One region of the Streptomyces sp. NPDC002676 genome, then DNA from elsewhere that is predicted to be linked to it. Evidence: riboswitches for the same ligand, from Rfam matches in the RefSeq annotation. Region 1 holds a riboswitch; the other holds the start of a gene.
The links. A riboswitch is a leader RNA that binds a small molecule or an ion and turns the genes downstream of it on or off. The one in region 1 is predicted to bind glycine.
Positions count from the first base shown of each region.

Region 2: it holds a riboswitch for glycine, as region 1 does, so the genes downstream of both, gcvP (aminomethyl-transferring glycine dehydrogenase) here and gcvT (glycine cleavage system aminomethyltransferase GcvT) in region 1, are expected to answer to the same signal.

Region 1 covers NZ_JBSFVT010000022.1:79,765-82,895, reverse strand. Annotated here, with positions in the region: gene gcvH (glycine cleavage system protein GcvH) at 1-332, opposite strand, end outside; gene gcvT (glycine cleavage system aminomethyltransferase GcvT) at 484-1,602, opposite strand; glycine riboswitch at 1,641-1,753, opposite strand; glycine riboswitch at 1,754-1,853, opposite strand; gene ACWD3E_RS36645 (AAA family ATPase) at 2,044-2,736, shown strand; gene ACWD3E_RS36640 (enhanced serine sensitivity protein SseB) at 2,802-3,131, shown strand, end outside.
Region 2 covers NZ_JBSFVT010000006.1:9,752-12,882, reverse strand. Annotated here, with positions in the region: gene gcvP (aminomethyl-transferring glycine dehydrogenase) at 1-1,171, opposite strand, end outside; glycine riboswitch at 1,345-1,439, opposite strand; gene ACWD3E_RS18445 (PRC-barrel domain-containing protein) at 1,559-1,930, shown strand; gene ACWD3E_RS18440 (DNA polymerase IV) at 1,852-3,131, opposite strand, start outside.

The DNA of each region.
Region 1 (3,131 bases):
GCCGGCTCGTCCGTGATCCGCACCTTGAACAGCCAGCCGCCCTCGAAGGGGGCGGAGTTCACCAGCGACGGGTCGTCCACGACGTCCTGGTTGATCTCGGTGACCTCGCCGGTGACCGGCGCGTACAGGTCGCTGACGGACTTGGTCGACTCAAGCTCGCCGCAGGACTCGCCCGCGGTCACGGTGTCGCCGACCTCCGGGAGCTGGACGAAAACGACATCGCCGAGCGCGTTGGCCGCGTGCTCCGTGATGCCGACCGTCGACACGCCGTCCTCGGCGGCCGACAGCCACTCGTGCTCCTTGCTGTAACGCAGCTGCTGGGGGTTGCTCATGGTCTGAATTCTCCTGTACGCGGGAGTGTGCTGATGAGTGGGGGACGGCCGGAACCGTCGTTGAGCAGGCGAAATGTGCGCAGTGTCACGTCACGGGGACAGGCCGCGTGGACGGACCGCGCGGACGGACCGCGCCCAGTGTCTACTTCGTCTACTTCTGCCGCTTGTAGAAAGGCAGCGCCACGACCTCGTACGGCTCGTGGCTGCCCCGGATGTCCACGCCGACACCCTCGGTGCCCGGCGCCGCGTGCGCCGCGTCGACGTAGGCCATCGCGATCGGCTTGCCCAGGGTGGGGGAGGGGGCGCCCGAGGTGACCTCGCCGATCACCTCGCCGCCGGCGACGACGGCGTACCCGGCGCGCGGCACCCGGCGGCCCTCGGCGATCAGGCCCACCAGCACGCGCGGCGGGTTCTGCTCGGCGCGCGCGGCGGCCTCGGTGAGCGCCTCGCGGCCCACGAAGTCGCCCTCCTTCTCGAACTTGACCACACGGCCGAGCCCGGCGTCGAAGGGGGTCAGCGAGGTGGTCAGCTCGTGCCCGTACAGCGGCATGCCCGCCTCCAGGCGCAGCGTGTCCCGGCAGGACAGGCCGCACGGCACCAGGCCGACGCCCTCGCCCGCCTTGGTCAGCGCCTGCCACAGCTCCACGGCGTGCTCCGGCTTCACGAACAGCTCGAAGCCGTCCTCGCCGGTGTAGCCGGTGCGCGCGATCAGCGCGGGGACGCCGGCGACCGTGCCGGGCAGGCCCGCGTAGTACTTCAGACCGTCCAGGTCGGCGTCCGTGAGCGACTTCAGGATGCCGGGGGACTCCGGACCCTGGACCGCGATCAGGGCGTACGCGTCCCGGTCGTCGCGCACCTCGGCGTCGAAGCCCTCGGAGCGCTCGGTCAGCGCGTCCAGCACGACCTGGGCGTTGGAGGCGTTGGCCACGACCATGTACTCGGTGTCGGCGAGCCGGTAGACGATCAGGTCGTCCAGGATGCCGCCGTCGGCCTGGCAGATCATGGTGTAGCGGGCGCGGCCGACGCCGACGGAGGCGATGTTGCCGACCAGGGCGAAGTTCAGGAGGGCCGCGGCCTCGGCACCGGTCACGGTGATCTCGCCCATGTGCGAGAGGTCGAAGAGACCGGCCTTGGTCCGCACGGCCACGTGCTCGTCGCGCTCGGAGCCGTAGCGCAGGGGCATGTCCCAGCCGGCGAAGTCGGTCATCGTCGCACCGAGCGAGCGATGCAGGGCATCCAGCGCGGTGTGACGGAGTTCGGTGCTGCTCATCGGTCGGTTGTCTCCCAGGGCATGACGGGCGAGGTCGTTCCTCCCCATCTGTCATCGGAACCTGAGAGGTTCGCCGCAACCGCCACAGGGACGATCAGGGCTTGCACCTTGGGTGGAGCCACTGTCACAGCGGCCCGCTTTTCAGATGTGCCTCGCCCGCGCGGTAACGGGGCCTGAGAGATTCAAGGGAGGGACTTGCTCCTTCGGCGCCCCAGCGAGACGACTGCTGGGGACTCTCCCGCGCGGATTCAAGCGGCCGGTATGCAGTTGGCGGGCACATCATTGCACGCCCGGCCCCCGACCGTCAGGCCCCATCTGTAACCGACCTGTGGCCGTACGCGCACCGAACCGCCGGACACCGCGCATTACTTTTTCTTTACATACGAAGGGCAGGAAGACCGGGCAGGGGGATCTCCGCGCCCACAGGGGAGGACGATCACGGTGAACAGGACGTCGGCATACGCCACCACCAGCGGCATCGCGGTGCCGCGGCAGCCCTCCGCCCCGGCCCGCGAGCGCCGTGCCGCCCGCGCCGTGGGGCGCCCTGCCGAGCGCCCCGCCCCGGTCGTGCGCGACCTGCGCGAGCGCGGCGGCCACAGCCCGCGGACCCTGCGCTTCGGCCCCCGCGACCTGGTCGTGCTCACCGGCCTGCCCGGCAGCGGCAAGTCCACCCTGATGCACCGCGCGGTCCCCGGCCGCCGCGTCGACTCCCAGGACGCCCGCGCGCGCTGGGCCGCCCGCCTGCCCCGCGTCCTGCCCTACGCCCTCTACCGCCCCCTGGTCCGCCTCGCCCACTTCGCCGCCCTGCGCCACGCCCTGCGGACCGGCGAGGGAGTCGTCGTGCACGACTGCGGCACCCAGCCCTGGGTACGGGGCTGGCTGGCCCGCGCCGCCCGCCGCCGCGGCGGCACCCTGCACCTGCTCCTCCTCGACGTCACCCCGGACACGGCCCGCGCGGGCCAGCACGAGCGCGGCCGGGGTGTCTCCCGGTACGCCTTCAGCCGCCACCGCCGTACGACGGCCCGGCTGCTGCGGGCGGTGGAGCGCGGCGAACTGCCCGGCGGCTGCGACTCGGCGCTCCTGCTGGACCGGGACGCGGCGGACGCCCTGGAGCGGATCCTGTTCACAGGGTGAGGGTCTGTCACAGGCACCCGATAGCCTGTGGGCCACAGCAGTGGTTCCCAGCAGGCGGTAGGCAGATGGACTTCCCGGCGGACATTCCCGCGGACTTCCCGGCACAGGCGCACCCCCACCCCCAGCCGCACGGCGGCTGGCCCGGCAACGAGCTGGAGGAGGTGCTGTCGGCCTCCCTCGGCGTGCCCGCGGCGGCCGGCCGGATCCTCGAGGTGCTGGGCCGCAGCTTCGTCTGGGTCCCGCTGCCCAACGGCGGCGGCCCGGACACCGGCCCGCTGGACCTGCCCACGCTGGAGCTCGACGGCCAGGTCTTCGTCCCGGTGTTCAGCTCCGAGGAACAGCTCCGCCAGGCGGTCGGCGCACACATGTCGTACACCATCGCCCCGTCCGTCGAG
Region 2 (3,131 bases), on a different contig from region 1:
CGTGCACGAGCTCGACACCGCCGGCCGTCAGGCCCGCGGCCAGGACGGTGGCGTAGCGGTGGGTGCGGCGCGCGATGGTCTTCAGGCCCTCCGGGCCGTGGTAGACGGCGTACATGCCGGCCATCACGGCGAGCAGCACCTGCGCGGTGCAGATGTTGCTCGTGGCCTTCTCTCGGCGGATGTGCTGCTCACGGGTCTGCAGGGCCAGGCGGTAGGCCTTGTTGCCGTCGGCGTCGACGGAGACACCCACGAGGCGGCCGGGCAGGCTGCGCGCGAACTTCTCCTGCACGGCCATGTAGCCCGCGTGCGGACCGCCGAAGCCCATCGGGACACCGAAGCGCTGGGTGGTGCCGACCGCGATGTCCGCGCCCAGCTCGCCGGGCGAGGTCAGCAGGGTCAGCGCGAGCAGGTCGGCGGCGACGGTGACGAGAGCGCCCAGCTCGTGCGCCTGGTCGATGACCGGCTTGATGTCCCGTACGGCACCGGAGGCGCCCGGGTACTGGATGAGGACGCCGTTGATCTCGCGGTCGGCGATGTCGGCCGGGATGCCCTCGCTCAGGTCGGCGACGACGACCTCGATGCCGGTCGGCTCGGCGCGCGTCTCGATGACGGCGATCGTCTGCGGCAGCGCGTCCGCGTCGACCAGGAACAGGCCCTTCTTGTTCTTGCCCATGCGCCGGGAGAGCGCCAGCGCCTCGGCGGCGGCGGTGCCCTCGTCCAGGAGGGAGGCGCCGGAGGTCGGCAGGCCGGTGAGTTCGGCGACCACCGTCTGGAAGTTCAGCAGGGCCTCCAGGCGGCCCTGGGAGATCTCCGGCTGGTACGGCGTGTACGCCGTGTACCAGGCCGGGTTCTCCATGACGTTGCGCAGGATGACGGGGGGCGTGAAGGTGCCGTAGTAGCCCAGGCCGATCATGGAGCCGAGAACCTGGTTGCGGTCGGCGAGCTCACGCAGCTCGGCGAGCACCTCGGCCTCGGTCCGGGCCTCCGGCAGATCCAGGGCTTCGGCGTTCTTGATCACATCCGGCACCGCGGCGGCGGTCAGCTCGTCGAGGGAACCGTAGCCGACCTGCGCGAGCATCTTGGCCCGCGCCTCCTGGTCGGGCCCGATGTGACGCTGCTCGAAGGGGATACCCGCTTCGAGCTCGGACAGCGGAACGTGGTGGGCGGTCATTGCGGAGGCCTCCTGGTCTGACGCGACCTTCGAGGGCACCACGACACGGGTGCCCGGACGGCCTCCCCCTCTGTCATCTCAACCTGAGAGCTTCACCGGGCGCCCGAGGACGCCGGCTTTCACCGTCGGTGAGGGCGGATACCGTGGGCATCCGCCCTGCTTTCCAGAGTGACCTCGTCCGTGCGGTACGTGAGCCTGAGAGATTCCGGGGAGGATTTGCTCCTTCGGCGCCTCCGACGTGGTCGGAGGACTCTCCCGCGCGGGGTCAGCAGCCGCTGTCAGCGTACCAGCGAGGTCAACGCCCGGGCCTTCGAGTGGCCGCCTCGTTGAATGTGCTCTTTTGTAGTGCTTACGGATGAGTTGCGACCAAGTGGAGGGAGAGGGACCGTGCAGACCGATATCGATCCGCGCAACCTGATCGGCCGCAAGGCGTTCGACCGAAATGGGACCAAAATCGGCACCGTCGACGAGGTGTATCTCGACGACGCGACGGGCGTGCCCGAGTGGGCTGCCATACGAACAGGCCTGTTCTCCAGGGATGCGTTCGTCCCGCTGGAGCCGAGCGAGCTGGTCGAGGGCACGCTTCAGGTGCCGTTCGAACGGAGCCTGATCAAGGACGCCCCCGACTTCGGCGTGGGCCGCCACCTCTCCCCCGAACAGGAACTCCAGCTCTACCACCACTACGGTCTGGATGTAGGGGCGCCTCCGGCGCTTCCCGACCACGACTTCGGAAAGCTGGCCGGCTCGGAGGAGGCCTGAGGTTGCGTGTGCCGCTCCGTCTGCTTCTCCGAGTGCTTCTCCATGTGCTTGTCCGTCTGTCTCTCCTGTCTCTCCTGTCTCTCCTGTCTCTCCGCGTCCCCAATTTCCGGCACCAGCGGCAGCGGGTCCGCCGGTTCCAGATCGAGGTCGTCGACCCGGAAGGTCCGCACGCGGCCCGGCTCCGAGTACGGCGTCTCGAAACGTACGGTGACCCGCCCCAGGCCGCTGCCCTGCACCCAGCCGTGGCCGTAGGCGGCGTGCCGTATGTCGTGCCCGGCGCTCCAGTGCCGCTCGGCGGGCTCCGGCTCCTCCTCGGCGGCCTCGGGCGCGGCCTGTTCCGGAGCCTCGGCGGCCAGCTCGCCCGCGGCCTGGGCGAACAGGTCCTCCTGGGTGTAGTCGGCGAGCCCGGACACACCGACCCCCAGCAGCCGTACACCGCCCGTGGTGTCCACGGACTCCAGCAGCCGCGCCGCCGCCTCCCGGATCACGGCAGGGTCGTCCGTGGGCCCCCTGAGCGTCTCGGAGCGGGTCAGCGTCGAGAAGTCGTACCGCCGCACCTTCAGCACGATGGTCCGCCCCGACAGCCCGGCCCCGCGCAGCCGCCCCACACACCGGTCGGCGAGCCGCCGCACTTCCAGGCCGACCCGCAGCCGGTCGTGGATGTCCACGTCATAGGTGTCCTCCACCGACACCGACTTGGTCTCCCGCTCGGCGACGACGGGCCGGTCGTCGCGCGCCAGCGCCATGGCGTACAACGCGTGCCCGTGGGCCTTGCCCAGCAGCCGTACGAGTTCGTCCTCGCCCGCCTCGGCCAGTTCCTCGACCGTGGTGATCCCGGCGCGCCGCAGATGGTCCCCGGTGGCCGGCCCGACCCCTGGCAGGGTCCGCACCGACATCGGCCCGAGGAGCGCGCGTTCCGACCCCGGCTCGATGAGCACGAGCCCGTCGGGCTTGGCCTGCTCGGAGGCGATCTTCGCGAGCATCTTGGAGGCGGCGAGTCCCACCGAGCCGGTCAGCCCCGTGACCGCCCGGATGTCCGCGCGCAGCTTCGCTCCGGCCAGCCGCGCCGACTCCTCGTCCCAGGCCGCTCCCCCGGCCTCCAGGTCCACGAACGCCTCGTCCAGGCTCAGCGGCTCCACCAGCGGCGAGAGCTCCCGCAGCAGGGCCATCACCTGGTCGCTGACCGACCGGTAGAGGCCGA